Regions from separate parts of the Paenibacillus thailandensis genome, predicted to be linked through region 1. Evidence: a T-box and tRNA genes for the amino acid it is inferred to sense, from the RefSeq annotation. Region 1 holds a T-box; the other regions hold tRNA genes.
The links. A T-box is a leader RNA that pairs with one kind of tRNA and senses whether it is charged. The one in region 1 lies ahead of leuS (leucine--tRNA ligase), so its partner is inferred to be a tRNA-Leu.
Positions count from the first base shown of each region.

Region 2: it has a tRNA-Leu gene. The T-box ahead of leuS (leucine--tRNA ligase) is inferred to sense a tRNA for this amino acid. The anticodon was not compared.
Region 3: it has a tRNA-Leu gene. The T-box ahead of leuS (leucine--tRNA ligase) is inferred to sense a tRNA for this amino acid. The anticodon was not compared.

Region 1 covers NZ_JBHUMY010000016.1:146,408-156,976, reverse strand. The annotation lists gene ACFSW5_RS15680 (FAD-dependent oxidoreductase) at 1-723, opposite strand, end outside; gene ACFSW5_RS15675 (lipoate--protein ligase) at 1,074-2,066, opposite strand; T-box leader at 2,397-2,625, shown strand; gene leuS (leucine--tRNA ligase) at 2,731-5,166, shown strand; gene comER (late competence protein ComER) at 5,218-6,042, opposite strand; gene ACFSW5_RS15660 (ComEA family DNA-binding protein) at 6,196-6,726, shown strand; gene ACFSW5_RS15655 (deoxycytidylate deaminase) at 6,921-7,454, shown strand; gene ACFSW5_RS15650 (ComEC/Rec2 family competence protein) at 7,666-10,560, shown strand.
Region 2 covers NZ_JBHUMY010000001.1:681,165-691,733, forward strand. The annotation lists gene ACFSW5_RS03100 (adenine deaminase) at 1-306, opposite strand, end outside; gene map (type I methionyl aminopeptidase) at 686-1,435, opposite strand; gene ACFSW5_RS03110 (glycosyl hydrolase) at 1,657-2,361, opposite strand; gene udk (uridine kinase) at 2,764-3,384, shown strand; gene thrC (threonine synthase) at 3,606-4,997, opposite strand; gene ACFSW5_RS03125 (mechanosensitive ion channel protein MscL) at 5,252-5,416, shown strand; tRNA gene ACFSW5_RS03130 (tRNA-Leu) at 5,808-5,893, opposite strand; tRNA gene ACFSW5_RS03135 (tRNA-Glu) at 5,913-5,984, opposite strand; tRNA gene ACFSW5_RS03140 (tRNA-Ser) at 6,009-6,099, opposite strand; tRNA gene ACFSW5_RS03145 (tRNA-Asn) at 6,101-6,176, opposite strand; gene ACFSW5_RS03150 (SprT family protein) at 6,241-6,720, opposite strand; gene ACFSW5_RS03155 (hydrolase/acyltransferase) at 6,846-7,199, shown strand; gene cmpA (cortex morphogenetic protein CmpA) at 7,277-7,417, shown strand; gene ACFSW5_RS03165 (nitroreductase family protein) at 7,533-8,177, opposite strand; gene ACFSW5_RS03170 (RrF2 family transcriptional regulator) at 8,467-8,979, opposite strand; gene ACFSW5_RS03175 (Tex family protein) at 9,090-10,569, opposite strand, start outside.
Region 3 covers NZ_JBHUMY010000012.1:266,531-277,099, reverse strand. The annotation lists gene ACFSW5_RS12820 (ABC transporter permease) at 1-1,407, shown strand, start outside; gene ACFSW5_RS12815 (ABC transporter ATP-binding protein) at 1,411-2,304, shown strand; gene ACFSW5_RS12810 (ABC transporter substrate-binding protein) at 2,313-3,851, shown strand; gene ACFSW5_RS12805 (hypothetical protein) at 3,913-4,077, shown strand; tRNA gene ACFSW5_RS12800 (tRNA-Met) at 4,322-4,398, shown strand; tRNA gene ACFSW5_RS12795 (tRNA-Ile) at 4,430-4,506, shown strand; tRNA gene ACFSW5_RS12790 (tRNA-Leu) at 4,522-4,607, shown strand; gene ACFSW5_RS12785 (extracellular solute-binding protein) at 4,911-6,485, shown strand; gene ACFSW5_RS12780 (ABC transporter permease) at 6,517-7,479, shown strand; gene ACFSW5_RS12775 (carbohydrate ABC transporter permease) at 7,530-8,402, shown strand; gene ACFSW5_RS12770 (AraC family transcriptional regulator) at 8,442-10,569, shown strand, end outside.

The DNA.
Region 1 (10,569 bases):
GATGACCAGCGTAGCCACCATCAGCTCGTCCTTGCTGCCGATATCCTCCCGTCCGACCGTGTACGGCGCGCCTGCCGCTGCGGCGATGTCGCCGTCCTGCGTCGCGTCGATAACCGCTTTGGCGGCAATTTCGGCCGCCGCGCCGTCCTCGCGGACAATCCGCATGCCGGTCACGCTCCGGCCGGACGCTCCGCCCACGATCGGTTCCATCCGCTGCGCTTTCATCAGCAGGTCGATATTCGGCTCCGCCTTTACCATCCGGTAAAACGCGTTGGCGGCCGTACGGGTATCAAACGAAGACCCTTCGACCATGGCGTACCATTCTTGAAAAAGCCCTTTGTTCAAATAAGTGTAGCGGCCCAATAGCTTACGGAAAAAAGATTGCGAAGGGGAATAGTTCAAGTCGAGCGTGTTCAGCTCCCCGACGGTCATAAGTCCGCCCAACCGGTCCCGGCCTTTTCCGTCGACGAGCAGAACGGAAAGCCCGTTGCGAGCGGCCGATACCGCGGCGATGACGCCTTCGGGATCGGTTCCGGCGACAATGACGTCGTAACCGCTTTTTAACGTTGGCGCCGATTCGACCGCAAGAAGCGGTTCGCTCACCAGCTCGACGTCCGAACGTGCTCCATGATTCCAATACCACATCGCGGCGTATGTACCCGTAAGCATCGCTGCGCCCGCCAGAATAATGACGGACCAAACGGCCAGCAGTTTAGTTCTCAAGCGACGAATTCCTCCTGTGTCATTCCTGAACGTTTTTGCCTAACGTAAATAATGACGAAACGGCAATTAAAAAGGTTGTGCCGATCGGCACGAAATTTGTCCATTTTTTGCTTAAACACAAATCTATCGCGGGAAAGTAGAGTTCCATTATACTAGGAGATTGTTCCTGTTGCGACATTTTTTTGATAATGTGACGTACGGGAAGTGCCCTAAGGAAGGAGAAGGGGGAAGGGGGACGGCGGGAAAACGGGTTGGAGGGGCGCAGAAACAATATGCGCTTAAGACCGCATAAAAAAAGACCCGGGCGCCGCCGTAACGGCGGGCGCCCAACCCCGCAAGAAACATTGTTGCTATAGAAGCAGCGACAGCCAGTCCGACTTCGTGACGGGACCGAAATAATGCGTTAAGTCGACCCGGTCCAGCAGTTCTTCCATGGTGCCGGCGTCGTAGCGCAAGCCGATCAGTTTCCCGGCAAATTCTTTGCTGTCGCCGCGTCCGAAGAAATCGCCGTATACGGCGGCTTCCCGGATGATGCCGTTCTCCACTTGCAGACGGACGTCGAACGTTCCCGCGCCTTCGATCCGTTTCGTCTGGCGGAAGTTGAAGGCCGGCGAACGGCCGTAGTTCCAATCCCAATTGCGGTATCGCTCGTCCGCCAGCTTGCGGACGTTCGCCCATTCTTCCTCGCCGATGTCGTAGACGGGCACGTTTCCTTCCGTTTGGAAGATCGATTGAAGCAAATGCCCGCGGAACTGCTCGATCGTCATCGGCTCCTGCAGAAATTCGCGAATATTCGCCACCCGGCTGCGGATCGATTTGGTCGCTTTCGATACGTATTTCTCGGGATTCGCCTTCAGCGCGGCGGCAACCCGATCCATTTCCGAATCGAACAGCAGCGTGCCGTGCGTAAACAATCGGCCTCTCGTAACGAATTGGGCGTTGCCGGATATTTTGCGTCCCTCGACTTCAATGTCGTTCCGGCCGGTCATCGATGCCCGGACGCCAAGCTTGCCGAGCGCCTGCACGACGGGTTCCGTAAACTTTTTAAAGTTATGGAACGAATCCCCGTCGTCTTTCGTGATAAAGCTGTAGTTCAGATTGCCGAGGTCATGATAGACCGCTCCGCCGCCGGAGAGCCTGCGAACGACGCGAATGCCGTTATTCTCCACGAACTCGGCGTTGATTTCCTCCGCGGTGTTCTGATTTTTGCCTATTATAATGGAAGGGGCGTTTATATAAAAAAGCAAATAATCATGCTCGGCCGGAAAATGGCGCAGCGCGTACTCCTCCAGCGCAAGGTTGAGCGAGGCGTCCGTAATGCCTTGATTGTCGATAAAATACAGCATGGGTTATAAAGCCCTCCTTCTGATGGCCGGAAACCGGGTTTCCGCCGTCTGCTAGCTTAACGTTTCTATTATAGGCCATTCCGGGGAGGAGAGCCAAGCTTTTCGTCGCCGGCGGATTTGCCGTTCGGGCGCAACAAACGCTTGCGCGTCTCTGCCTTCCGCAAGGCGGCCAAAACGTTGTCCGGCAAGCGTTCCGGCGTTCGACGGCATGTGCGCGGACAGCGCTTGACATCGAAGGTGCGCCTCTTTATAATCGAAAGTAATTTACTTAAAGCAGAAACGACTTCGATGTTCAATCCAAGGACGAGCCGTTTCTTGCGAGAAATATAAACCGCGTTGAGAAGGATTAGTAACAGCGACTGCAAGGTCAAGAGAGCCGGCGGAAGGTGCAAGCCGGACCTGCAGCAATGTGAACTCACCTTGGAGCCGTGCGCTACCCGGATTCCGGCGAACCGCACCGCATAGCCTGCGTTACGGGCGACAAGTGAGCCGAAGGCAAAGCATGCCCGAAGCTAACTAGGGTGGTACCGCGTGAGAATAATCTCTCGTCCCTAGCGATTTTACGCTAAGGGCGGGAGTTTTTTTATGCGAACGGGGCCGGCTTGCCGCCAGCGGTTCGCTTCAAATGGATATTTGGAAAGAAGGAAGGGAGCAGTTAAACATGTCGCAAGAGCAGCAGCATGGCTACAATCCGCAAGCCATAGAGCCGAAGTGGCAGAAATACTGGGAAGAGAACAAAACGTTCAAAACAACGGAGGATCCGGGCAAACCGAAGTTTTACGCCCTTGACATGTTCCCTTATCCTTCCGGGGCAGGCCTTCACGTCGGCCATCCGGAAGGCTATACCGCCACGGATATCGTATCGCGCTATAAAAGAATGAAAGGCTACAACGTGCTTCACCCGATGGGCTGGGACGCGTTCGGCTTGCCGGCCGAGCAGCACGCGCTGGACACCGGCCAGCATCCGCGCGACATAACAGTCAAGAACATCAACAATTTCCGCCGCCAGATCAAGTCGCTTGGCTTCTCGTACGATTGGGACCGCGAGTTCAGCACGACGGATCCGGACTACTATAAGTGGACGCAATGGATTTTCATCCAGTTGTATAAGAAAGGCCTTGCTTACGTAGCGGAAGTGCCGGTCAACTGGTGCGAGGCTCTCGGCACCGTGTTGTCGAACGAGGAAGTGATCGACGGCAAAAGCGAGCGCGGCGGCCATCCCGTCGTCCGCAAGCCGATGCGCCAATGGATGCTCAAAATTACGGAATACGCCGATCGTCTCCTTGACGATTTGGAGGAGCTGGACTGGTCCGAAAGCATTAAAGACATGCAGCGGAACTGGATCGGCAAATCGAAAGGCGCCGAAGTGACGTTCCGCATCGACGGCCACGAGGGCTCTCTGGTCGTGTTTACGACCCGCCCGGACACGCTGTTCGGCGCGACTTATTGCGTCCTTGCGCCGGAACACGAGCTTGTCGCCCAAATTACGGCCGAAGCCCAAAAAGAGGCGGTAGCGGCTTACAAGGAAGCGGCCGCGCGCAAAAGCGATCTGGAGCGCACCGATCTCGCGAAGGAAAAAACGGGCGTATTTACGGGCGCTTACGCGATCAACCCGGCGAACGGCGAGAAGCTTCCGATCTGGATCGCCGATTACGTGCTGGCCGGCTACGGAACGGGCGCCATCATGGCCGTTCCGGGACATGACACCCGCGACTGGGAGTTTGCGAAGCAATACGGCTTGCCGATCGTCGAAGTCGTGCAAGGCGGAGACGTGGAGAAAGAAGCGTATACGGGCGACGGTCCTCACGTCAATTCCGGCTTCCTGAACGGTCTCAATATGGAGGACGCCATCAAGGTTATGATCGAGCATCTCGAAGCGGAAGGCACGGGACAAGGCAAAGTGACGTACCGTCTGCGCGACTGGCTGTTCAGCCGGCAGCGCTATTGGGGCGAGCCGATTCCGGTTATCCATCTGGAAGACGGCACGATGAAGACGGTACCGGAGGAGGAGCTTCCGCTGCTTCTGCCGGACGTTGATGCGATCAAGCCTTCGGGCACAGGCGAATCGCCGCTGGCGAACGTGACCGAATGGGTGAACACCGTCGATCCGGAGACGGGCATGAAAGCCCGCCGGGAGACGAATACGATGCCGCAATGGGCGGGAAGCTGCTGGTATTATCTGCGCTTCATCGATCCGAAGAACGACAAGGAATTGTGCTCGAAGGAGAAGCAGCGGGAATGGCTGCCGGTCGACCTGTATATCGGCGGCGCCGAGCACGCCGTGCTGCACCTGCTGTATGCGCGCTTCTGGCATAAAGTGCTATACGATCTTGGCATCGTGGAAACGAAAGAACCGTTCCACAAGCTTGTCAACCAGGGCATGATTCTCGGCACCAATAACGAGAAAATGTCCAAATCGCGCGGCAACGTCATTAACCCGGACGATATCGTAAACGAATACGGCGCGGATACGCTGCGCTTGTACGAGATGTTTATGGGACCGCTTGAGGCGACGAAGCCGTGGAGCACCAACGGAGTGGACGGGGCATTCCGCTTCCTGAGCCGCGTCTGGCGCCTGTTCGTATCGGAAGACGGCAGCCTCAGCAGCAAAATTACGGACGGCGAAACGACCGATGCTTTCAAACGGGTATGGCACCGCACGATTAAAAAGGTGACGGAAGATTACGAGAATCTCCGTTTCAACACGGCGATCAGCCAGCTGATGATATTCGTCAACGAAGCCTACAAGACCGACGTGCTGCCGCGCCGGGCGATGGAAAACTTCGTTCAGATGCTGTCTCCGATCGCGCCGCATATCGCGGAAGAGCTGTGGGAGAAGCTGGGCAACTCCGGCACGATCACCTATACGGAGTTCCCGGCTTACGACGAGGCTTGGACGGTCGATCAGGAGGTCGAAATCGTCGTGCAGGTGAACGGCAAAATCGTCGATCGCGTGTCGATTCCGGCGGATACCGAACAAAGCGAGATGGAGCGGCTCGCGAAAGAGCTCGATAAGGTTAAACCGCTGCTGGAAGGCAAAACGATCCGCAAAGTGATCGCGGTTAAAGGCAAGCTCGTCAACATCGTAGCGAATTAACGGGGCACAACATAGAAGAGGTGAGCGGCCATAAAGCCGTTCACCTCTTTTTTACGGTTCTCCGAACATTTCGCCGATTTTTTCCACGTCTTCGTTGTATTTGTCATGGGTCGTCCGGATGAGCCGTCCGAACACGCCGGCCGTATCCTGCCGAAGAAGCTCAAGGGCTTGGGCGGTAATGCCGCCCGGAACGGCTACCCTCTTCTGGATTTGCTCGGGCGTCAGGCCGCCTTCCGTCAGCAGCAATCCGGTGCCAAGCAGCATTTCGCTGGCGACGCGAACCGCTTCGCCGCGCTCGATGCCGGTCTCTTCCACTGCCGCTTTAACGAACTGCTCCAGCAAAAAAGCAAAAAACGCGGGACCGCAGCTGGAAATATCCGATACGATGCGGGTGAAGCTTTCTTCGATGCGCAGCGGCTGGCTAATATGTTTCAGCAAAGACTCGAGCTTATCCTTGTCTTCTTCGGCAACGCGGCTTCCGTAGATGCATAAAGTGGCGCCGCTCCATACGCTGTTTGTGATGCTCGGGATCATTTTGGCGATTTTGCAGGGGAGCCGCTGCTCCAGCAGCGAGATCATAACCGGGCTCGTAATGGAGACGACAAGCTGGCCGGGACATACGACGGAAGCGATGTCGCCGACGACTTTATGAAATTCCAACGGCTTGACGCAAAGAAACAGCAACTCGCAATCCGCTGCCGCTTCCGCGTTCGAATGAACGGCCCGGAGACCCGGATAACGGGCAGCTAAAGCCTCGGCTTTGGCCAAGGTGCGGTTGCTGACGGAAATTTGCTTGGGATCAAGCGCTCCGGAAGTAATCAGCGCCTCGATGAGCAAGGTTCCCATTGTACCCGTCCCGATAAAACCGACATTCATCGCTGGACCTCCAATCCGTCATTGCATGCGATATCGAGCTTGTGCAAGCGAATGCTTTTAACGCATGTAGGTTTTCGACAAACTATACCTCTTATACGGTATGCGCGGTTCGCTTCGAGGATGTCAATTATTTATAAAAAAGAGGAGAAAAAGATGCGAAGATATTCAAGCTTTCAAACTTTCGTTTTAGCCGCTTGCGGCGCTGCGGCCGTACTCTTTTTTGTGTTGGCGCTTCATCAGCCGGAGAAAGAGCCTCCCGGCTGGATCGACGTAAGCGAAGCGGCCGCAGCCTCGGTGGCCGCGCTTGAAGAGACCGGAGCCGAGGCTGCGCAGCAGGCGGCCGGTCAGGGAGCCGCGACGGAGACGAGCGGAGCGGCGGCGGAGCAAGGCAGCGGTACGCCGGGCGGCGAGGCAACCGGTCCTGCCGGCGCGGAAGCCGCGGGCGATGTTGCGGCGGGGAAGGTGTCCGGCGGCGCAACGCCGGACGGCAAGCTGGACGTCAACACCGCAACGGCCGAGCAGCTCGACGCGTTAAAAGGAATCGGGCCATCCAAGGCGGCGGCCATCGTAGCCGACCGGGAAGCGAACGGCCCGTTCCGTTCCGTGGACGATTTGCTCCGCGTAAAAGGAATCGGCGAGAAGCTGCTTGCCGGTATCAAAGACAGCGTCACGGCCCTTCCTTAATAAGAAGGGGGTTCCGCTGGGGCTATCCAGTTCCCTGTCTGAGACAGCTGCGCCGGACGGTAACGCTTTTTTGCGGGAAGTGCCGTTTGCCTATTGTCCGACGGGCTTTGCATATTTTGCCGATCGAAATATAATGGAAGTAGCACGATAGAGGAAACTGCCGCTCGCAGGCACCAAGAGAGGAAGGAACGTTTATGGCCGCAATGACGCAAGAGGCGGAGCGCAAGGACTGGGATACATACTTCATGGATATTGCCTACATGGTATCGACGCGTTCCCGCTGCCCGAGGCGCCATGTAGGAGCCGTACTCGTCCAGGGCAAGAAGCTGCTGGGCACCGCCTATAACGGCGCGCCGATGGGGGTGCCGGATTGCTCGGAGGAAGGCTGCATGATTGCGGAGCAGCTTGAGATCGAGGTGGTGGACGGCGTGGAGAAAGCCGTCAAGAAGCAGCGCTGTATTCGAACGATACATGCCGAGCAGAATTTGCTGCTCTTCACCGACCGCATAGACCGGGAAGGATCGACCGTGTACGTGACGGATCAACCGTGCTGGACGTGCAGCAATATGCTGGCGAACAGCGGTATTCAAGAGATCGTCTATCACCGGGCTTATCCGAAGGACAGCGAGAAGGTCGAGAAGCTCATGAAGGCAAAGGGCATTCAATTCCGCCCGCTGCACGGTTACGAGCCTCCCGCGCAAGCCGGTATCCAAGTGTTAAGCGAATAGCCAAGCCGTAGGGAAGAACCCTCCGCGCATCGCGAATTTATGTTTGCGGTGCGCTGGGGGGTTCTTTCTTTTATGGGTGCTAGGGCGGGCCGGCAAAGCGAAGCATGCAGCCGGCAGTCATGTTGAACGGGATGGGCGTTTAGCGCGATTGACGTTTCTCTATAGAAGAGGAGAAGGAAATATGCAAAGGAGGTTGACGGGCGTGCCATTCATGAACAGGAGGCCGTTATTATGGTTTGCAATCTGCTGGGTAGCCGGGAGCGGCTTGGCCGCTGCTTTGAACGTAAGCGGTCTCTGGCTGGCGGGAGGCGCGCTGGCGGCCGCCGCCGTCCTGCTAGCCGCGACCGGCGCGATGTCGTGGCGGCTGGCGGCATGCTGCCTGCTCGCCTATGGGCTTTCGGCCGGCGAGCGGCAATGGACGGATGCGAGAAACGTGACCGCGCTGCAAGATTTGGCTGCAGAGGCGGAGCGCCAGCCGGAAGCGGCCTTTGCCGCGGAAGCGGAGGGGATTATCGTGTCCGCGGTTGAAGTGGACGGCGATCTCGCCGCGTTTCGCGTTAAGCTGAGCGCCGTGAAGCTGGCGGGCGATACGGAGCCGCGCAGCCTCGGCGAGACCGTGCTCGTCCGCGTGCGGCTGGCCGAGCAGCCGCAGCAGGCGGTCGCCGCCGCATGGCGCCGCGGCGACCGCGTGAGCGTCGCCGGCGAGCTGGAGCTGCCGGCGGCCGCGTCCAACATCGGCGGGTTCGACTACCGCCGATATCTCCGCAGCCAGCATATCCACTGGCTGCTGCAAGCGCAGGGCACGGGCGCCGTGCGGACGGCGCCCGGCCCGCAATGGACCGCGGCCGCGCTGCTCGGCCGCATCGATGCCGCGCGCGCGTGGCTCGGCTCGCGCGTCGATGCGCTTTACCCGGCGGAGCAAGCCGGGTATATGAAGGGGCTGGTCCTCGGCATCCGCGAGGACCTGGACCCCGAGCAGTTCGGCCAATTCGCCAAGCTTGGCCTTACCCATGTTCTGGCCATTTCCGGCCTTCATGTGGCCGTATTTGTATATGCGCTCGGCGGCTTGCTGCGCTTGCTGCGGCTCTCGCGGGAAAACATGCTGATGACGGTTTTTGCGGCGGTCCCGGTCTATGTTCTGCTGACCGGGGGCTCGCCGTCCGTCGTTCGCGCGGGACTTATGACGATGCTGGGCTTGCTGGCCGCCCGGATGGAGAAGCTGAAGGACGGCCTTCATTTAATCGCGGCTTCGGCCGTGCTGATGCTCGTTTGGAATCCGAATTATATCGAGGACGTGAGCTTTCAGCTATCTTATTTGGTTACGGCGGGGTTAATTATCGGAGTGCCTCCCGTCCGCGGCATTATGCCTCACGGAGGCCGGGCCAAGCCGCTTTACGATCTGGCGGCCGTTACGGTCGTCGCCCAGCTTGTATCGTTTCCGGTCAGCATCTATTACTTTAATCAGTTTCATCTGTTGAGCTTGATTGCCAACTTCGCGCTTGTCCCGTTTATTAGCTTTATCGTCATGCCGCTTGGCGGAGGAGCGCTTCTGCTCGGCGCCGTCTGGCCGGCAGGAGCCAAGCTTCTGGCCGGCGTCTCCGTATACGCCAACGAACTGACGTTTCTTCTTGTGGACAAGCTGGCGGTGGCGGAGAGCTTCCGCACGATATGGGCAACCCCGTCCGCGGGCTGGATTATCGCGTGGTATGGCGTGCTTGGCGCGATGCTTTTATTGTTGCGGTCGATTGCAAACGGGCGGGGAACGGTTGAGCAAGCCGCGGATGAAGAGAACGAGACGATGCCGCTCGCGCCGACACGGTCCGACTCCGCTCCTCTAGCCGCCGGGATGCTGCTCGAGCTGGGCATAGAGAGCCCGCGCGAATTGCGTTCCGGCGCTCGAAGAGCGGCAAGGACGCCAACCGGCGGAACCGTTCCCGACGCGCACCTTATGCGCAGGCTCGCGGCAACCGGCGCCGCTCCGAATGCCGCCCAAGGCGCCGAATTTCAGGCAACCGGCGGAACCGTTCCCGCCTCCTTCGCCATGCGCCGGTCGGCGGATCCGGAAGCCGCGTTCTCGCCGGCCGCTTTTTGGCTGGAGCAGCATAGGAAGCGCATTCGGCGCGACATGCTTCTGTTATTGACGTTAGGGCTTGCTGCCGCTATTCTATTAATCTATGCGTATCATCCGGACATGCTGGACCGTTCCGCGCAGGTCAGCGTCCTGGATGTCGGCCAGGGCGACTCGATTTATGTCAAGACGGCATCCGGCCGACATATATTGATAGACGGCGGGGGAGCGCTCAGCTTCCGCAAGGCGGGAGAGGAATGGAGAGAGCGCAGCGATCCGTTCGAAGTCGGCGCGGACGTCGTGGCGCCGCTGCTTATGAAGCGCGGGGTGCACGAGCTGGATTTGCTTGTCGTGACTCATTTGGATACGGATCATATCAAAGGGCTGCTTGCTGTCATGGATGCGGTTCCGATCAAACGGATATTATGGAACGGCACCGTCAAAGACAGCGACGAGGCCAAGGAGCTGCTGTCAAAAGCCGCTTCCCGCGGCATTCCGTTGTATGCGGCCCGCACCGGACAGAGCTGGAAGCCGGACGAACAGACGGAGCTGTTCGTGTTATGGCCGGAAGCGGCAGCCTCCGAATCGGATCCCGAAACGGCCGGCTCCGGGAGGGCGGAAGTGCCGGAGCTCGAGGAGCAAAACGGGCATAGCGTCGCGCTTTTGCTTCGGCTTTACGGCAGAAGCTTCCTGCTCCCGGGAGACATCGGGTTTGCCGAGGAGGAGCAAATCGGGGAGCGGCTTCGGCGGACGGACGGGCAGCAGTCGGCCGTTCGGGCGATCGCGAAAGAAGGAATCGACGTGCTGAAGCTCGCTCACCACGGCAGCAAGTACTCCACGTCGGAGGATTGGCTCGCGCTCTGGCGGCCCGGCTCGGCGGTCGCATCGGCAAGCGCGACGAATGTTTACGGCCATCCCAGCCCTGCCGTTCTGGACCGGCTGGCTGACGCCGGAACGGCCGTCTGGCGGACGGACAAGGACGGCGAGGTGCAATTTCGAGTAAGCGGCAAAGGGTTGTTTATCCGAACGGCGAAGTAAGAATTTGGA
Region 2 (10,569 bases), on a different contig from region 1:
CCGCGAAAATTCGGTTACGGTCAGCTGCGTGCTTTCAATATGGCAATGCCCGTCAAGCAGCCCCGGGGCCATATAACGCCCGGCGGCGTCGACCACCTTCGTTTCGGGCCCGATCATATGCGAGACGTCCTTGCCGACATATGCGATCCGCGAGCCGTATACGCCGATCGACATCCCCGGCAAAATTTCTCCGGAGACGACGTTGACCAGCTTGCCGTTCGTCACGACTAGCGTCGCGTGTTTGTCCCCCCGGGCTGCAGCCACCAGCTCCGGCACGCATTCGTGCAGCGGTTTTCGATTAAACATCCTTATAACCTCCGGATTTAACAGATTATCATTGCCGTTCTTATTGAATAGCTTCCAAAAAACCTTTGCCCAACCATGGTCATTCGAAGATAAGCGACCTACAAATTTGCGCAGCAAACTCGCTTCGGAATTTATAAATTCTATATATGGTAAGAAAAAAACGGCTGCCGCCGTTTTTTTGTCGCTTCTACGCTGAACTCGGGCGCCGAACGACGCCCGCTCTCCGCCCTCCGCTTACGTACGCGGACTCCTGTCCGCCGAAGCTCGTCGCTTGCTCTTCCGCTGCGCTATGTACGGGGCGTACAGGGCAGCGGACACCCCCCGCTTCCCGCCCCATGATTGCCTTGCTCCGGGGAAAGCAACAGTACGCTGCTCATCCCTATTGCTTCGTCAGAATGAGCGGACCGTCGGCCGTAATCGCAAGAGTATGCTCGTATTGCGCGGACAATCCGCCGTCCAGCGTTCTCGCGGTCCAACCGTCCGCGTCGATTTTGCTCCTCCACGTTCCCGTATTGAGCATCGGCTCGATCGTAATGACCATGCCTTCCTTCAACCGCACGCCTTTGCCGGCCGGACCGTAATGCGGCACTTGCGGCTCCTCGTGCATCTGTTGGCCGATGCCGTGCCCGATAAATTCCCGGACGACGGAGAAGCCTTCGGCTTCGGCATACGTTTGAATGGCGTTGCCGATATCGCCGATACGGTTGCCTACGACCGCCTGCTCGATACCCTTATACATCGAAGCCTCGGTTACGGCAAGCAGCCGCTGCGCCTGCTCGGATATTTCGCCGACCGCGTACGACCAAGCCGAATCGGCCAGCCAGCCGTCCACGTTGACGACCATGTCGATCGTCACGATGTCGCCGTTTTTCAGCACCTGCGTTTTGGAAGGGAAGCCGTGACAAATAACGTCGTTAACCGACGCGCAAGTCGCAAACGGGTAACCGTTGTACCCTTTTTGCTCCGGCGTCGCCCCGTGCTCCTTCAGAAACTTCTCGACGAACTGGTCGATTTCATGCGTCGTAATGCCCGGGCGAATCAATTTCGCAATTTCTCTATGGCAACAAGCCAGCACATCTCCGGCTTTTTTCATTTTTGCGATTTCATCCGCTGTCTTCAGAATAATCATTCGTGCACCTCTTTAATTAATATGAGATCAACCTCTTCTCAAGGTCTTTCGAAGATAAGCGGCCGCGTGCGGCAAAAACGCGGCAGCCCCTCGAAGTCTCTGCAATATGTTTATTATAACGCAACGCCGGGTGACAACAAACTTTGCGGTTTTTGCAAGTTCCCCGTCTTTCCTTGCCGAACCGTTAACCGGCGGCCTTCCGTTAGCCGCCAGGAGGCAAGCTACTCGGCCTTTAGCTTAAGGTCGAAAGCCGCGTCGCGGTCGCATACAAGCACCCCGTCCTTCACGTCAAGCTTGGCCGCTTGCAGCGACGAACGCCGAAGCTCGTAGCCGCTTGCCCGGCCTTCCCGCTCAAGCTCCGGCCGCCTTCCGGGATGCGTGAAATAAAAGATGTAAGCCTCGTCCCCTTGCACATGCACGTCGGCATGCAGACCGATCGTTCCGTCGTCTTCCCTGACGCCCGGCTTGTCCAAGATGATGCCGTTGCGCTCCCAGCGGTCAAGATCGTCCGAACGGTATACGCCTTGCCCCCGCCATTCGTCCACGAGCATCCAATAACAGCCTTTGAAGCGGAACACGTTTGGCCCTTCATGCGGACGTTCCGTTATAACCGGCCCCGTAACCGTCCAGTTGTACAAATCCGGGCTGTCGGCGGCATAGGTATGGGAGCCGTTCGCCTCGTCCTTATACCACATCCGGAAGCCTCCGCCGGGAAGCTCATAAACGCACGCGTCGATGACGCGGTCCGAGCTGAGCGGTACAACCCCGATATAGGTCCAGTTCAACATATCTGGGCTCGTATAATGCACGATTTCCCGCTTGTGTCCCTTCCATTCGTGCGGTACGCCCCGGATATAGCTGACGTACATATGGTACAAGCCTTCATGCCAGACGATTTCCGGCGCCCAGAACGTGTTCTTCCCCATTCGAAATCAAGGCCGCTTAACGTGCCGCGGTACACCCAACTGCTTCCGCCGTCCGAAGAAGAAGCTACGCCAAGGTCGGTCCCGTGTACCCAAGCCACGTTCGGCCCTTCCGCCGTCGCTCTCCTGTTCGTATAAACGATCCACCATTCGCTAGCTTCCCTGTTCCATACGATCACGGGATCGGCCGCTCCGTCGTACAGCGAATCCCTGAATAATGGCGCTTGCATAGGACTGACTCCAACCTCCCCACGAAAATAATTTCCATTGTACCATAACCTATGGCCGCTGAATATCCGGGAATGGGCCCCGTTCCAAGCAATCCCGCAGTGAAACGAAGCGGAAATTGTGCTACAATACAAAGATTGAAACGGGATTCACATTAGGGAGGTATATGGCATCATCATGCTAATTATCGGCATCGCGGGAGGGACAGGCTCCGGCAAAACAACCGTCGCCCGCTCCATTATCGATCGTTTGGGAGCGGATAAGGTTACGTTCATCTCCCAGGATAATTATTATAAAGACAACGGACATCTTAGCATGGCCGAACGGGAAAACATCAATTACGATCACCCTTTCGCCTTCGACAACGAGCTGCTCATTGAACATTTGAACAAGCTGCTCCGTTCCGAGACGGTACAAGCCCCGACCTATGACTTTACGATACACGGGCGCTCCGCGGCAACGGTCGAGCTGAAGCCGAATCCGATCATCATTCTGGAAGGCTTGCATGTCCTTTCGGACGAACAACTGCGCCTGCTGCTGCATATTAAAGTGTTTGTAGACACCGATCCGGACGTTCGGATCTTGCGCCGCGTCGTCCGGGACATCGAGGAGCGCGGCCGCTCGATTCAATCGGTTCACGACCAATATTTGAATACGGTGAAGCCGATGCACGACGCGTTCATCGAGCCGTCCAAAAAATACGCCGACCTCATCATCCCCGAAGGCGGCCATAACGAAGTAGGCATTGATCTGCTTACCGCGCTCACCGAAAAATATTTGAACGCAAGCAAACTGTAGCTCGATCTCCCTATCAGCAAAGCCGCCAAACGGGCGGCTTTTGGGTATTTAAGGGGCATTTTTCCGATAGCTCCGGAAAAATACCGCTGTACGCCGACTAGACGGAAATGCCGTCCCCCAATTGTTTACAGACAAAAAGCCGCGAAGCCCGCGCTTACAGCGCGTTGCTCCCCGGCTTTCCTTTTGCCGCTATGAAAATCCTTTGCGATGCCTCTGTTCTATTATGCGTAAAACCGGTTAAGCTCCTCGACAATCGCTTCCTTCGTTCCGTCCACGATCGTCTGACGCTGCGGCCGGTCGAACAGCTTGGCGATTTGCTCCGGGAACTCCTGCTCAATGCCGCACAGACGGATGGCCTCGTCAAACTTGGCCGGATGCGCCGTCGCCAGCGACACGCAAATGTCGCTTGCCCCTTCGCAACGCTCCGCGGCCGCTACGCCGCAGGCCGAATGCGGATCCAGCAAATAGCCGGTTTCATCCTTATATTTGCGAATGGTCGCCAGGCATTCTTCGCCTTCCACGCCGTGCGCGGCAAAGTCCCGCTGCACCCGGCGAAGCGTCTCCTCGCCTATTGTAATGCCGCCTTCGTGCTTGAATTGATTCATCAACGAAGCGACGGCCTGAGCGTCTTCATCCAGCACGTAATACAGGTAACGTTCGAAATTGCTTGCCACTTGAATATCCATCGACGGGCTGTACGTGCTTTGGAACGTGCCCGGCCGGTATACGCCTTCCTTGACGAACCGCTCGAGAATGTTGTTTTCGTTCGTCGCCAGAATGAGCTTTCCTACCGGCAGCCCCATCCGCTTCGCCAAATAACCGGCGAAAATATCCCCGAAATTGCCCGTCGGCACGCTGAAATCGACCGTCCGATATTCGGCGCCCTTCCGCACCTGGAAATATGCGTAGAAATAATATACCGTCTGCGCCAAAATCCGCACGAAATTGATCGAGTTGATCGCGGCCAGATGACGGCTCGTCTTATAATCGATATCGGCGAACAGCTCCTTAATAATGCGCTGGCAGTCGTCGAAATTGCCGTGCACCGACAAATTCAGCACGTTATCCTCCTGAACCGTCGTCATTTGCAGCTCCTGCACCTTGCTCACCTTCTGATGCGGATGGAGAATGCAAATTTTAATGCCTTCTTTGCCTTTCACGCCTTCGATGGCCGATGCTCCCGTATCCCCGGAAGTCGCGCCGAGAATATGGATTTTGCGGTTTTGCTTTTGGGCCACGTATGAATACAGCTCGCCCATCAGTTGAAGCGCGATATCTTTAAATGCGAAAGTCGGCCCGTGGAACAGCTCCAGCAGATGGAGCCCGTCCTTCAGACGGCGAACCGGCGTCACTTCGGGAGCGCGGAAACGTCCGTAACTCGCGTACACCATCGCCTTCAAATCTTCCTCGGGAATTTCGCCGTTCGTATAATAGGAGAATATTTCGAGCATAAGCTCTTGAAAGCTCAAGTTTTCCCACGACTTCAGCACGGCTTCCGAAATTATCGGAATATCGCCCGGCACAAGCAGCCCGCCGTCGTCCGCAAGCCCCATCAGAAACGCGTCGATAAATCCGATCTGTCCAACATTGCCTCGTGTACTAATATAGTACATGATGTAATCCCCCTTACCTATGCGACCATACTCTGTACATCATATCATCCCGGGGGCCAATAATCGACTCCAAACAAGAAAATTTTCAAAGATTTAGACGACTGGCGGTCATAACCTCGGCCGTACCGGAATATAAAGAAAAACAGATATTTTAATGCCAGCCAAATCTTCGCTTAACTTCCCGCTAATAATCGGAGCTTATACTGCGAATAAAGAGAAAGAACGCTAAACCGAACAAGGAGGTGACTGAACCGATGATCGTATTCGATGTCGTCGTAAACGGCGAAGTCAAAGAGACGATAAAGCCCCGGACGCAAAAGTTGAAGGACATTTGCGCTTTCGTCCAGCAGGAGTCGAGAAGCCTGACGAAAAAGTATGGCTCCAACATTTACCTGAACCGCCGGGTTGAATATAAATAGCGGCAAAAAAGATGACCATATGGCCATCTTTTTTTAATGATTTTCCTTCCCCCACCCCTCCAGAGGAGGGGCTCCAAGGGTTTGCACCCTCTGGACACCCCAAGGGGCGTCACTGCCACGCGGCCGTCTTCGACAATCCGTCATGCAAACCCCCGCGTTGTCCTGCGGACAAAGCTTTCTTTCGACCCGCCTACGTTAAGTTATGCCTCGGGGTGTCGCCTGCAACGTGACCACCTTCGATGATCATCCCTGCTCGGCTCGCGTTGTCCTGCGGACAAAGCTTTCTTTCGAGTTCTTACATGATATACAATAAGAAATAATCCTAAACTACCATTTAAAACACCAAAAAAAGCCTTGCTCAGCAAGGCTTTCGAATTTATCGTCATATTTATGGTGCGGTAGAGAGGACTCGAACCTCCACGGGCGTACGCCCACTACCCCCTCAAGATAGCGTGTCTGCCATTCCACCACTACCGCACATATAAAAAAAAGAAAATGACCCGTAGGGGATTCGAACCCCTGTTACCTCCGTGAAAGGGAGGTGTCTTAACCCCTTGACCAACGGGCCATGCAATGCGTCTTATGACGAGTATGGCGGAGAGAGAGGGATTCGAACCCTCGCACCGCTTGCGCAGTCTAACCCCTTAGCAGAGGGTCCCCTTGAGCCACTTGGGTATCTCTCCATGGCTCCCCGAACAGGACTCGAACCTGTGACAACTCGATTAACAGTCGAGTGCTCTACCGACTGAGCTATCAGGGAATATATGTCATAAAAACGCTATTCAATTCGTGCCGTTTCATCAGCGGCGACAAGTAATAATTTATCACGGCCTGTCCGGAATGTCAAGCGATTTTATTAATAATTTTCCGCGGCATTTTCCGCAAACGTATTTGGCCGGATCCACTTTCCTTTTTCGCAAATATTCCATACCGCAGTTCCGGCATACGAGCTTGTATTTGTAAGGCAGGCGCCTCCGCTCCTCCCTCTCCGGCAGCGTCCGGCAATACCGCGATCCCCCTACCTGCTTCAGGAGCAGCTTGAAATCCGCGTCCCGGTGCCGGTACCCTCTCCGCATCAAATGAAGATGGTAATGACACAGCTCGTGCTTAATGATTTTCTCCGTTTCTTCTTCGCCGAAAGCCGCAAGCTGATGCGGGCTGATCTCGATATTGTGCGACTTCGTGAAATAACGTCCGCCGGTCGCTTTCAGCCGCCCGTTGAACGTTGCCTTATGAATAAAGGGCCTGCCGAAAAATTGCAGCGATACCCTCTCGACCCATTGCTGCAGCATCTCATCCGTCATGTACAATCTCCCCCAACTACTTGAATTGTAAAGGCTCGATACGCTACACTGTCAAGTAGCAATATTGCGAAGATTGACGTGCTTTATATGCAGGTAAAGCATTATGTTGAGGGGAGTACATATTCATGCCAGCAATGCGTTACGTCCTTATGTCCGATCATCAAACGTTTACGTTCGTCGAAATGCCGGCCACCCACGCCTATCAGCTGAGCGCGCTGAACCTAAGGCTTCATAAAGAAATGGACAAGCTGACGGCCGAGCATGTTCCGGCGCTGCCTAAAGCCATTGCGGAATGCAATGACGTAGAGCTGCATCATCCTTCCGCATCCGTCGTATCCGGCCTCGATTATATCAACGAGCTGGAGCGGCAGTTCGCGGGCATCCGGGAGCAAGCCTACCCGCTTATCGCGCTGTTGACCGAAATTCGCGCGCTCCAGGCGCAGCTGGAGCAATGGTACGAGGAAGAATACGACGAATAACGTTGGACCTGCACATTCGCCCGCTTCCGCCCATATCCTAATGTTACAACAGGTTAGGCTCGGAAGGAGGGATGCGTATGCCTCAATGGCTGTGCAACCAATTAATGCGCGCTTTTCAGAAAAAAGACCGCCGCCAAATTAAATTGTTGAACGACTGCTGGTATTTTTACCAAAGCAAACAAAGCCCGAGCCAGCAAGAGCACCGATCGGGGCTTTGAGCACGTATAAAAAAACAAAACTCCCGCAATTCGGCCTTATGCCGCCGATTGCGGGAGTTTCTGCTTCCGGGAACGTTGAGCAGCTAAGCCAAAGCACCCGGATGGAAACGCCGATTTATTCGAACCGGTTCCACGTGAGAATATCCTCGAGCGGAAGGCGGGTCGTATTGCGTCCAGGTTGTGCCGCTTTTCCGATCGGAAGCAGAATGAGCGGATGAAGATTCTCCGGAATGTTCAGCAGCTCCTTCAGTTTCTCTTTGTCGTATCCGGCCATCGGCACCGTGTCGTAGCCTTTGGACTTCGCGATCAGCATAAGCTGCATCGCCACAAGGCCGCCGTCGAAACTTACGACCTCCATTAACCGTTCCGGCGAAAGCGACGCATACAATTTCACCGCGTTAGGCACGTAGTTTTCTTTAATTTCTTGCGACATAAATCCGGCTTCAACGGCCGAAGTGAAGATATCGTCCAGCTTGTCGTAAAACTTCAGGTCGCTTAATACGACAACAACGGCCGATGCATCCTCCACTTGCTGTTGATTGTTCGACACGGGCTTGAGCTGTTTTTTCAGCTCTTTGTCGGTTACGACGATAAAACGCCAGCTTTGCGAATTGGAGGAAGAAGGCGCCTTGACGGCAAGCTCGAGCATTTCTTTGATTTCTTCTTCCGAAATAACGAAGTCGGGGTCATAATGACGGACGGAATGACGTTCTTTCAATAGCGTAAACAAATCGTTCGAAGCCAATACGGAATGACTCATTTGGATTCCCTCCTGATTTATCTGTGTTATAACTTGCTCAGTTCACGGCAAAAATATTTACCGTATAAGAATTCATAAGCTGCCGGGATACTCCGGGAACTCAAACTCTTATTGGCAAAAAAAGCATCCGATAAAGCCAAGGCCCTTTTCATCGAATAAGCTTCATCAGAAGCTTTTCTTACTGTGACATTATTAACACAGTAAGCTTCTGCCGAATGAACTGTTATTCAATTAATTACAGTATAGATGGAGAAAGCCGTTCTGTCAATTCCTGTTTTTCATATTTCTTTCATCCGCTTTGCTCGATATCGGCCTCTTCCTGCTGAAGCTTGCCGATCGCAAGCGTGACGTCCAGGCTGCCCTTTTCGACGCAAATTCGCTCGGCAAGCTGCGCGATCGTGTAACGCCCAAGCACGGTCACCGTCATTCTCTCCAGCTCGTCCGTTATATCGATAAACGCCGATTTCATCTCCTGGCCAAACGCATTGAATCCCGTCGTATCCAGCATGCCGCTGCAGAGCGGATCCCCGACGCGAAGCGCCGTATAAACGTCGGCAAGCGTAATCGAATCGGCCGGCCTGCCAAGACGATAGCCGCCGTCCCGCCCTTCCCTTGTCGACACGATCCCTTCCTTCGCGAGCTTGGACAATACGCGCCTGAGCAGCGTAGGCTCGGAACAAAGCTGCGGCGCCATCTCGGAGCTCGAGATCGAGCACGGCTTGCGCGATAACACGACCAAAGCCTGAAGCGACAATCCAAACCATTTATGGTTCGGGGAGCTGATGCATTTCTCCTCGCGCAATAGTCTCTCTCCTTTCGCCCGCAATTGTCGAATATGCGAATAAAGTCCTATTACAATTATAAAGGGGTTGCGCGATTACCGGCAACCCCTTTCATTTCGGATAATAAACGTTATGGCTTTCTCATTGTCAGGCCGACGCGCCCTTTTTTGACATCGACGTTGAGCACCCACACCGTTACGTTATCTCCGACGGAAACGACGTCCATCGGATGCTTGACGAATTTATCGCTCATTTGCGAAATATGCACAAGGCCGTCGTTTTTAATGCCGATATCGACGAATGCGCCGAAATCGATTACGTTGCGGACCGTACCTTGAAGCTCCATACCCGGCGTCAAATCTTCGATCTTCAGCACGTCGGTATGGAAAATCGGCGGCGGCAGCTCCTCGCGGGGGTCACGCCCCGGCCGCAGCAGGCTGTCGATAATATCGCGGAGAGTAGGCACGCCGACGTCAAGCCGCGGAGCCAGCTCGGCCGCGTCAATCTCCGACAGCTTTCGCTTCAACTCCTCGGAGCCAAGCTGTTTCAGGCTGACGCCAAGTTCCGCGAAAAGCTTGTCCACCACGCCGTACGACTCCGGATGGATCGGCGTATTGTCAAGCGGATTGCCGCCTCCCGCAATACGCAGGAAGCCTGCGGCCTGCTCGTACGATTTCGCTCCGAGACGCGGCACCTTCTGCAGCTGCTGCCGCTTCGCGAACTTGCCGTTCTCCTCCCGGTATTTCACGATGTTCTTGGCAATCGTCGCGTTAATGCCGGCAACGTAGGAGAGCAGCGAAGCCGAAGCCGTGTTTACGTCTACGCCGACATGGTTGACCGCCGATTCCACGACGCCGGCAAGGCTTTCGTCAAGCCGCTTCTGGCTCACGTCATGCTGATATTGCCCGACCCCGATCGCTTTGGGCTCGATTTTCACCAGCTCGGCGAGAGGGTCCTGCAGCCTGCGGGCGATCGATACCGCGCTCCGCTCCGCGACGTCAAGCGACGGGAATTCCTCTTGCGCGAGCTTGGAAGCCGAATATACGCTAGCTCCCGCTTCGTTCACGATAATGTATTTCAGCTTCGGCTCCTTGCTCCTTCCGGCAATCAAGCCGGCGACGAACTGCTCCGTCTCGCGCGATGCCGTACCGTTGCCGATCACGATCAGCTGAACCCCGTACTTGTCGATCAAGCAGTTAATGAGCTTCTCCGCTTCCGCTACTTTGTTATTGGGGGGCGTCGGGTAACATACGGCCACTTCTAGCAGCTTGCCCGTATCGTCGACGACCGCCAGCTTGCAGCCCGTCCGGTATGCCGGGTCGACGCCCAACACCACGTGGCCGCGAACAGGCGGCTGCAGCAGCAAGTTCCGAAGATTGGCCGAAAAGATCGAGATCGCGTGCTCCTCCGCTTTCTCCGTCAGCTCCGCCCGCACCTCGCGTTCGATGGAAGGCGCAATCAGCCGCTTATATGCGTCCTCGATCACCGCCGTCAGCAGCTCGCGAACGGCAGGCGCCGTTCCGTTCCGCAGCAGCTTGCGCTGCATATGCTCGTAAATCCGGTCCGGGTCAAGCTCGAACGAAACGCGCAGCACGTCCTCCCGTTCGCCG
Region 3 (10,569 bases), on a different contig from region 1:
TTTGCCATCGGCTTGTTTTGCTTAAGGCTGTTTCCTTGGCTGCTCAAGCTGTTTAATCTGCTCGGGCGCAAGTTTCTCCCGGTGCCGCTTTATTTGACGCTTACGCAGCTTTCCCGTTCGTCCAAAGGCTATTATCCGCTTATGATTTTGCTTATATTGACGCTGGGACTCGGCGTGTACAACGCTTCCGCGGCGCGGACGATCGATTTGAACTCCGAGGAGAGGACGCTGTACCGGTACGGAACCGACGTCATCATTCAGACGGTATGGGAAAGCACGGCCGAATTCGCGAACCCCGGCAATAACGGAGGCGGGGGAGGCAACGGCGGCGGTAGCGGCGGTGGCGGCAATGGCGGAGGAGGCGGAGGAGGCGGAGGAGGCAACGGCGGTCCTCCGACGCCGACAAAAATTTTATACAACGAGCCTCCGTTCGAAATATTCCGCAAGCTGGAAGGCGTGAAAGCGGCTGCCCGCGTCCTGCAAACGAACGCGAGCATCGTCGTCTCCGGCCGCTCCATCGGCCAGGGGACGGTCATGGGCATCGACAATGTCGACTTCGATGACGTCGGCTGGTTCCGCGAGGACTTGTATCCGGTCCATCCGAACTATTATTTGAACAATCTCGGGTATTACGAGAACGCGGCGATCATTCCGACGGGCGTTGCCGAGAAGTATCAGCTTAAGCTTGGCGACGCGATTACCGCCGGGTTCCCGGACGGAAGGCTGGAATTCGTTATCGTCGGCATATTGCCTTATTGGCCTAGCCAATATCCGGATCAGTCGCCGTTCATTATCGCGAATCTCGATTATATTTACGACCAGCTGCCTATCATGCCTTACGAAGTGTGGCTCAGCATGGAGGAAGGCGCGAAGGTCGCTCCGATACTGGAGAAGCTGGCCGAGCAGAACATTGCGGTAGCGTCCGTGGAAGACGTGCGCAACGAGCTGCTCACGCAGGCGAAACATCCGACGAGGGGCGGCATATTCGGCATCTTAAGCCTTGGCTTCCTCGTATCGGTCATCGTCACGCTGGTCGGATACGTGCTCTATTGGTTCTTCAATCTGTCCGGCCGCGTTGTTCAGTTCGGCGTTCTGCGCGCAATGGGGCTTTCGAGAGGACAGCTGACGGGTATGCTGCTGCTCGAACAATTGCTGACGGCCGGATTGTCCATCGGTCTCGGCATCGGGATCGGCAAGCTGACGAGCGTGCTGTTCCTTCCGTTCCTGCAAACTGCCGAGAACGTGACCGATACGGTTCCGCCGTTCCGGGTCGTGTTTAATTCGCAGGATATGCTGCAGCTTTACGGCGTCGTCGGCTTCATGATCGTCATCGGAGCCATTCTGCTCTTCCTGCATATCCGCAGGCTGCGCGTTCATCAAGCGGTCAAAATGGGAGAGGAGCGATAGACGATGATCGAATGCGAAGGACTAGTCAAAATTTACAAAACGGACGATTTGGAAGTCGTTGCGCTTCAAGGCCTCAACCTGAAGGTGGAGGACGGGGAGCTGATGGCCATTATCGGCAACAGCGGAAGCGGCAAATCTACGCTGCTGAACATATTGGGCGGGCTGGACCGCCCTTCCGCCGGGCAAGTGACGGTCGGCCCTTGGGATTTGCTCAAAATCACGGAAGAACAGCTCGTCCAGTACAAACGCGAAACGGTCGGTTTTATTTGGCAAAATAACGCGCGCAATCTGCTTCCGTATTTGTCGGCGCTCGAAAACGTGGAGATGCCGATGATGCTTTCAGGCAAAACGGACCGCGCTTATGCCAAGCAGCTGCTTGAGTGGGTCGGCTTGAAGGAGCGGATGCACAACAAGCTCCACCAGCTGTCGGGCGGCGAACAGCAGCGGGTCGCCATCGCGATATCGCTCTCCAACCGGCCGAAGCTGCTGCTTGCCGACGAGCCGACCGGCTCGGTCGATACGGCCACGTCGGATATGATCATGGGCATATTCCGGCGGTTGAACCGCGAGCTTGGCGTCACGATCGTCATCGTTACTCACGATTTGTCGCTTGCGGGCAAAGTGGACCGCGTCGTTGCGATCCGCGACGGCTTGACCAGCACGGAATTCATCAAGCGAAATCCGAATATTATTCCGGGTGGGGGTGAGGCGGCATCTTCAGAAGAAACGAAAGGATTGCAATCTTCCGTGCATGAAGCCTACGTCGTCGTGGACCGCGTAGGGCGCCTGCAGGTACCGAAGGAATATTTGACCGCTCTGAACATTAAAGACAAGGCGACGATGGAATTTGACGGCGAGCGAATCGTCATTACGCGGCCGAAAACATTGGGGGAGTGAAGTAGCGAATGACTGGAAAATGGAAATGGATCGGCAAGCTGGCCGCAACGGCCGTTTCGGTTACGATGCTGACGGGGCTTATTTCCGCTTGCAGCGGCGGCGGGGATCAGTCGGCCGAAAATAGAGTGCTTCGCATCGGGGTGTTATACGGCGAAGCCAATAACGATTCCTGGGTGCGCGAGCAATATACGAACACCTATGAATATACGCACCCGAATATCGATATCGAATTTCAATTTGCGGTCGATTACAGCGCCAGCCGGTTCGATAACCCGAACGGGGAAAACGAAAAGCAGCCCGACACTTACGAGCAGCTGACGAAAATGCTTACCGGCGACAACCCGGTTGACGTCGTTATTTTCGACTACAACTATTTGAAGCGCCTGACGCAGGATAATTTGCTCAAGCAGCTTGATCCGCTTATTACGCAGGATAAATTCGATATTTCCGACTACGTTCCGACCGTGGTCGACGGGATCAAGGCGGCTTCGGGCGACAACGCCCTCTATGCGCTTACGCCGACGTTCAATTCTTCGGCTCTCTACTACAATAAGACGATGTTTACCGAAGCGGGCATCGATTTTCCTACGGACAACATGACTTGGGACCAAGTGTTCGAACTGGCCCGTTTGCTCAGCAAGGGCGAAGGCGGGGAGCGTCAATTCGGCATGACGTTCAATCGCTGGGGATCCGACGGTTATTACGACATGCAAACGTACAGCGCCCCGCTAGGCTTGAAAAAATGGGACGACAAGCTGGAGCGCATGACGGTTAACGAGCCGGGCTGGCAGAAGGTATGGGAAACGATGACCGGCTTGTACAAGGATCACGTCGTTCCGACGCAGGAAGATATGTCGCTTGTCTACGAAAGCATGAACAAGCAAAACGCCGACGGCAGCTACTATTCCAATCCGATTGGCGGCGACCTGTTCTTGCTTGGCCGGACGGCGATGACCATCGGCGAATACTACTATGCAAACGAAATTAAAACGACGATGGACAACGCGTCGAAAATTCAGGATTTCAAACCGTTTGAATGGGACGTCGTCACGATGCCTTCGCATCAAGAAATGCCAGGGGTTGGCAATGTGTATTTAAGCGATCTGATGGGCATTAACGTTAACGCGCCAAACGCGGACGATGCATGGGATTTCATCAAATTTACGAACAGCCGGGAGTGGGCGGAGCTGAAGTCGCGCAACAATTACCAATTGACCGCCCGCAAAGAGTTCATCAAGCCGCGCGACGGTTTAACCTTCAATATCAACGCGTTCACTTCGGTGAAGCCGATTCCGCCGCAATCCACCGATACGGAGAAGCAATTGCGGGAATACCCGCGGCTTTACGAGGCGGAGCAGCCGGCGTACCAACTGTTCCAAGAAGTCGTGCAAGGGACGAAGACGGTTGAAGAGGCGCTGGCGCAGTGGGAAACGGAAGGCAATAAAATATTGACCGAAATCAAAAACGCTCCTGCGAGTCCGGCCGAAGGCGAATTGAAGCCGGCAGCCGACGGCGGCGGTACCGCAGAGGCGGTTCCGGTCGGTTAAATGACGCATGTATCCCTCCTTGTTTGGGGAAATATAACCTCAAACAAGGAGGGATTATTCGATGAAATGGATTTATTGGGTTCGGCTTTACGATACGAAGTTTCAAGCGGGCTGCCTTGTCCGCCGAATGGAAAACGACTGGTGGATTTACGGCTACGACTGCCCGAAGGAAATCGAAGTGTTCCGGTCCCGCAAAGGAAAATACGGCGTCCGTTATGTTCCCTGAATGAAATCATAAATAAAAAGATGCCAATTCTTCCTTATATAATTTAAAAAAAATGCTTGACTTTATACGGTAGGTTCATGTATATTTAATTTTGTCGCCGTTCGAGTTTGATCTTTTCTGACCTGATCAGAAAGTTTAGTTTCGACACTCGTTTTTGTGATTGGCGATATAAAACTGCCGCTGAAAGGCGGTCGATCGTCCTTGAAGAACTTCGATCGAAGGTTTTCAGACAGACGGTTATTAACGCGGGGTGGAGCAGCCCGGTAGCTCGTCGGGCTCATAACCCGAAGGCCGCAGGTTCAAATCCTGCCCCCGCAACCAACCTTACGAGAAATGAACAATCATATTGTCAGGGCCCTTAGCTCAGTTGGTTAGAGCGGTCGGCTCATAACCGATTGGTCGGGGGTTCGAGTCCCTCAGGGCCCACCATTGAACACACAACCTGCCGGGGTGGCGGAATAGGCAGACGCACAGGACTTAAAATCCTGCGGTTGGTGACAACCGTACGGGTTCGACCCCCGTTCCCGGCATACGGATTGTGGAAAAAATCGCAAAGCCTTCGTTACGGGCTTTGCGATTTTTTCTATCTAATTTCATTATTTTTCGCTGCGACCGGCATACCGGAGCTCTGCGATTGGCCAAGGTAATCTCAATTGGCTAATCGCGGAGCTTTTTTATTTGAACATTGGCCGCATAGAGGCTGCAAAAAAATCTAATTGCAGGAAATGAAGCCGTTTCATATAGTGAATAAAAGCTTCCTGGCCAGGATTTAGCTTTCATAATTCCGATAAAACCAATGGGACAACTAATATAAAGGAGCCGTGAGAGGAACCATGACCAAATCAACAAACCGGGTTTACTTATCGATCTCTGCCGTGCTGGCGGTTATGCTGCTGCTGTTAACGGCCTGCGGCGGCAACGGGGCAGCCGTCGACAATAACAAGATCGGGGAGGATGCAGCCGACGATGTGCTCGAGTTAAGCATTATGACGATAACGCCCAGCGCCGTTCCCGCTGCGGACGACAACGTCATTAAACGCGCGATTGAAAAAGCGACCCATTCCAAAATGTCTATTCAGTGGGTTTCCAACAATGTTTATACCGACAAGCTTAACTTGACGCTTGCTTCCGGGGATATTCCCGACTTGATCATGATCAACGACCCTTTCAACAGCACTTTTACCAAGATGGTGTCGCAAGGCGCGTTCTGGAATATAACTCCATACGTTAAAGATTACCCGAAATTAGTGAACGGTATCCCCGCGAACGCCTGGGAGACGACCAAAGCGTCCGACGGAAACAATTACGGCATTCCCCGGCCAAGACCGGTAACCGGAGAATCGTTTTTTATTATACGCAAAGATTGGTTGGACAAGCTGGGACTCGAAGTGCCGGATACGACGGACGAATTGTTCGCGGCGATGCAGGCCTTCGTGGAACGGGATCCCGACGGCAACGGAAAAAAAGACACGACGGCGCTCGCCGCTTATATTAGCCCGGACGATCTGGGCTGGGGCGGAAACATCGGACCGGTGCTTGGGGCGATCGAAAGCTCGTTCACCGGCGTAAACGGCCATTGGAAGTGGGATGAAACGCACAACAGCTTGGTGTATACGGCGTTGCTGCCGGAAACGAGAGAATCGCTTCTTTACTTGTCCAAGGCTTATAAAGCCGGCATGATGCCGGAAGATTTGCTGTCGCTCAAGCTGAACCAGGCGCGCGAATTGTTCAAGCGCAATCAGGCGGGCATAATCGTCGACAAGACCGGCACGATGCGCAACATCTATGCCGACGAGCTCAAGAAGGTCGACCCGAACTTCAAGTATACCGATTTTTATCCGCTGACGAATTTGAACGGGTACAATCCGAAAGGATCCGGCTATAACGGGATTCTCGCGATCCCGAAATCGGTGCCGGAAGATAAGATGAAGCGAATCTTGAAGCTGATTGACACTTGGATGAACGAAGAGGTGTTCAACATTCAGCGGTTCGGTCTGGAAGGGATTCATTATAAGGTCGTAGACGGCAAAAAAGTGGTAGACGAAGAGAAACGGAAAGCCGACAATGCCTCGGACTTCAACCATATTGTCAATGTCATTCATTTGCCGGTCGAAAAGGCGGAAGGAACGGAAGAGGAAGTTGCGGCAAGCGAGCTGTTCGAGAAGGTCGAATTGGAGCGCGATAAGACAAGCGTTCCGGACATTGCCGCAGGTCTGCAGTCCGAGACCGGAAAGGCGATATTGCCGGATTTGAACAAAAAAATGCAAGATTTGAAGGCCAAAATCATTATCGGCCGCGAGTCCATAGAAGCGTGGGACGCTTTCGTGAACGAGATTAAGGAAGACGAGCGGTTCAAAGCCATGACGAGCGAAATGACGGCAGCCTACAAGAAACGGACCGGTCAATGAGCATAGCGAAAAGGAGCTGCCGACCATAAACATGACGGAACATCCATTGGGGGTCCAAGCAGTGCGCGGCAGCGGCCGGAGGAGCAAAGCGGGGAGGCTGCTTTCCCGATTTAAGCGAGACCGCGCGTTGTATCTGCTTGCTCTGCCGGGCATCGTTTTCTTTCTTATCTTTAAGTATGTTCCGATGTGGGGAATCATTATCGCTTTTCAGGATTATTCCCCCTTTCAGGGAATTGCGGGGAGCGAGTGGGTGGGGCTTCGGCATTTCGCCGCCTTGTTCTCCAATCCGGATTTTTCGTTGTTGTTCCGCAACACCCTTGCGATCAGCCTTTTGAATTTGCTGTTGTTTTTTCCGTTTCCGATACTGATCGCCATCTGCTTGAACGAGCTGCGGAGCGCCGCGTTTATGAGAGTGATCCAGACGGTCATTTATTTGCCGCATTTCCTGTCATGGGTCATTATCGCAGGGTTGACGTTAGTTTTGTTTGCGAAAGGAAACGGGCTTGTCAACGAGCTGCTTGTACGGATGGGACTGTCCAAAGCCGACTTTCTGACGAATCCGGACGGCTTCTGGCTGATGGTGACGCTGCAGGCGATCTGGAAGGAAGCCGGCTGGGGCACGATCGTATTTCTGGCGGCTATGGCCGGCATCGATCCGAAGCTGTACGAAGCGGCCAGGATCGACGGCGCCGGCCGGCTGCGCCAGATTCGGCATATCACGCTGCCCGCGATCCGGACGGTCATTATCGTGCTCCTTATCCTGCGGCTTGGCGACATTATGGAGGTTGGCTTCGAGCAAATTTTTCTCATGTATAACGGAGCGGTATCGGAAGTGGCCGAAGTATTCGATACCTATGTTTACCGGGTTGGGATCGAGAGGGGAGAATTCAGCTACAGCACCGCCGTCGGCGTATTCAAATCGGTTGTCGGGCTTGCGCTCGTTCTTCTGGCCAACAAGCTGGCGAAACGGATGGGCGGGGAAGGTGTTTTCTAATGGACGGCAATAAAACCCGGTTTGCCATATATGCGAAAGGATGTTGCGTTGTGAGAAGCCATCATTGGCCGGAGCGGCTCGGACAGTCGTTGAACGCGCTGTTTCTTGCGCTGCTTGCGATCGTCATGATTTTTCCCGTTTATTATGTGGTTGTCGTTTCGTTCACGGATCCCGGCGAATATTTAAGAAAGCGTATCGTCCTGTTCCCGGAGAACTGGTCTCTGGAAGCATACCGTTATTTGCTGTCTACTCCCGCGTTTCCGAGATCGCTTGGCAACAGCGCTTTTCTCGCGGTTGCCGGAACGCTGTTAAGCTTGGCCGTTTCCGCATCTCTCAGTTTTGCTTTGTCGCAGAAGCAATTTCAGTTCAGAAGAGCGATTATGCTGCTCATTTTACTGACGATTCTGTTTAATCCGGGCATTATTCCGAACTACTTGCTGGTGCGGGAGCTTGGTCTGATCAACAGCATATGGGCGTTGATCCTGCCGAGTCTTGCGAACGGGTGGACGGTGCTGCTGTTGAAAAACTTCTTCGACTCCCTTCCGGCCGAGCTGGTGGAATCGGCTTCGATCGACGGCTGCGGGGTTTTGCGCACCTGGTTCTCGATCGTTCTTCCGCTCAGTTTGCCGGCGCTTGCCGCTTTCGGCTTGTTTTTCGCCGTCGGATATTGGAACCAGTTCTTCTCGGCGCTGATTTACTTGAACGAAGCGGATAAATGGCCCATACAGGTGCTGCTGCAAAATATGCTGCTTAGCGCCTCCAACGTCGATCTCGTCGCGCCGGGGGAGCAGATCGAGGCACCGCCTACCGAAATGCTGAAGATGGCCGCGATCGTGACGGCGATAGCGCCAATTGCGGTCGTTTATCCTTTCCTGCAAAAGCATTTCGCCAAAGGCGCTTTGGTCGGTTCGGTTAAAGGTTAATCCCGAATGTATCCGTTCCGGAAAGGAGGAAGCAAAGCGATGCGGATCAAATATTGGGCGGGCCGGCATCCGAAAGGGCATTATTTTCTGCGGAGCCTCATACTTATTTTATTTATAGCCTGCGTCCCCGGCCTCGTCACGGGAGGCGCTTTATACGGCTGGGTAACCGTACGTATGGAACGGGTGCTGCAGCAAAGCCATTCGAAGCAAATCGAGCAGCGGGCCGAGGCGGCGGACAAAGAGCTGGACGATCTCGAACTGGCCTTCTCGCAGTGGGCATTTAATCCGACGTTTGACGGCAGGCTGAAGGAGCTGGATTTCGTCTTCAAATATAAACAGGTGCACGAGCTGTACCGCACGCTTCTTATTGTGCGAGACTCCAATTCGCTGATTGGGGACGTGCAGCTGTATCTACGGCAGCCGAAGCCGCTTACGATGGATGCGACGCGTTACGATTATTTGAGCGACCCGGTTAGCGCGGCGCGATACGAGGGGCTGCTGGATCCGATGCAGACGATTTATTGGACAAGAGCCTCGGATAACGGATCTCCAATGCTTGTAACCCAGCTGACAGACGGCGGGGACAGGCCGTTCGGAGCGCTGACGATGAGGCTCGATCCGCAGCGCCTGAACATGTTGCTGCAGACTTTGACGCCGTCCGGCGGCGGCCATACGCTGCTGTTGGACGAAACGGGCGAATGGATATCGCCCCCCGCAGAAGAGCAGCAGGGCTTATATGACGCGCTTCGTCAAGAGGCAGCGGGCAGAGACGGAGCTTCCCTCCCTTTCCGGTTCGAATATAAGGGAGAAACGTATTCGGTTATGACCGGACAGTTCCGCAGGCTGGGCAATGACTGGACTTATGTCTCGGCGGTTCCGCTGACGCAGATCACGGCGCCGCTCTTATCCATGTCCCGCGTGATCGTCGGCATAAATGCCGCTGGCTTGGTTCTTGCGCTTCTGCTGTCCTGGTTTGCTTCATTGCGGCTGTATCGGCCGCTTGGCCGACTGCTGACGATGCTGGCGGGAGAACGCGGGGCGCGGGATTTGCGGCTGGGCGACGACGAGCTGGAGCGAATCGAGCGAAGCTGGACGGGGATGAGCCGCGCGCGGGACGAGCTGCTGAAGGAGCTGGAGAGGCAGCAGCCGCTCGTCCGGTCCAGCTTGCTGCTGCAGCTGGCTCAGGGCCATCTGGTTTCATCTTCGGAGACGGAACTGCGCGAACGGCTGGCGCAAAGCGGGTGGAGGAAGCGGGACTCCGGGTTCATCATTTTGTACGCGCGGGTCCGGCCGAAGCCGCTTCCGGCAGGAACGTACGCGAAGGGGGAGGGCGAGATGACGGCTTTCGCCGCGGCAGAGCTGTTGAAACGGCAGGCGGGCATGCTGCCTTATCCTTCCGAGCTTCTTAACTTTCACGATATGTCCATGGCGCTTCTGCTTAACGTTCCTTGGGATGCGGAAGCGGAATGCTCCGCAAGATCGTTGCTGCTGGAAGCGGGGCAGGCTTGGTGCGAGGCGGCCAGCGCAAAGTACGGGATACGGATTACGGCAGCCGTAAGCGGCTGGGCGCGGGAAGCGATGTCCGTCCCGCAGCTGCTTCGTGAAACAAGATATGCGATCAGGCAAGGATGGCCGCTGCTTCACCGGCAAGTGCTGGACGCTAACGAGCCGGCGTTGGCGCCCGGAAATCCGCTCCGGTATCCGTTTGAGATCGAGCAGGAGCTTATCGCTTCCATGCGCGGCGGCAATGAACAAGCGGCCATGGATTCGCTAAAGCGGTTTATGCTGGAGTGCTCGGGCGAGGAGGCGTCCGGCATACGGCTGCGCGACGCGCTGCCGCAGCTGCTCGGCGGGATCAGGCAGACGCTCATTCAGTTGGAAAGGGAGCCGTCGCGGCTGTTCGGCTACGGGGTATTCGACGAGCTGCTGGCGCTCCAAAGCGCGGAAGAGGTGACGGAATGGTTCGGGGAACGAATCATTAAGCCGTGCATCAAGGAGCTGGCAGGCAGCGATGAAGACCGGCTGCAGTCGGTGCTTCATCTCATGAAAGAGCATGCCGACAGGCATTATGCCGCAGCGATGTCGCTGGAGGAGTTCGCCTATGAGCACGGAGTCCATTCTTATACGTTAAGCCGGGCGTTCAAGCAGCATTTCGGCCAAAATTACG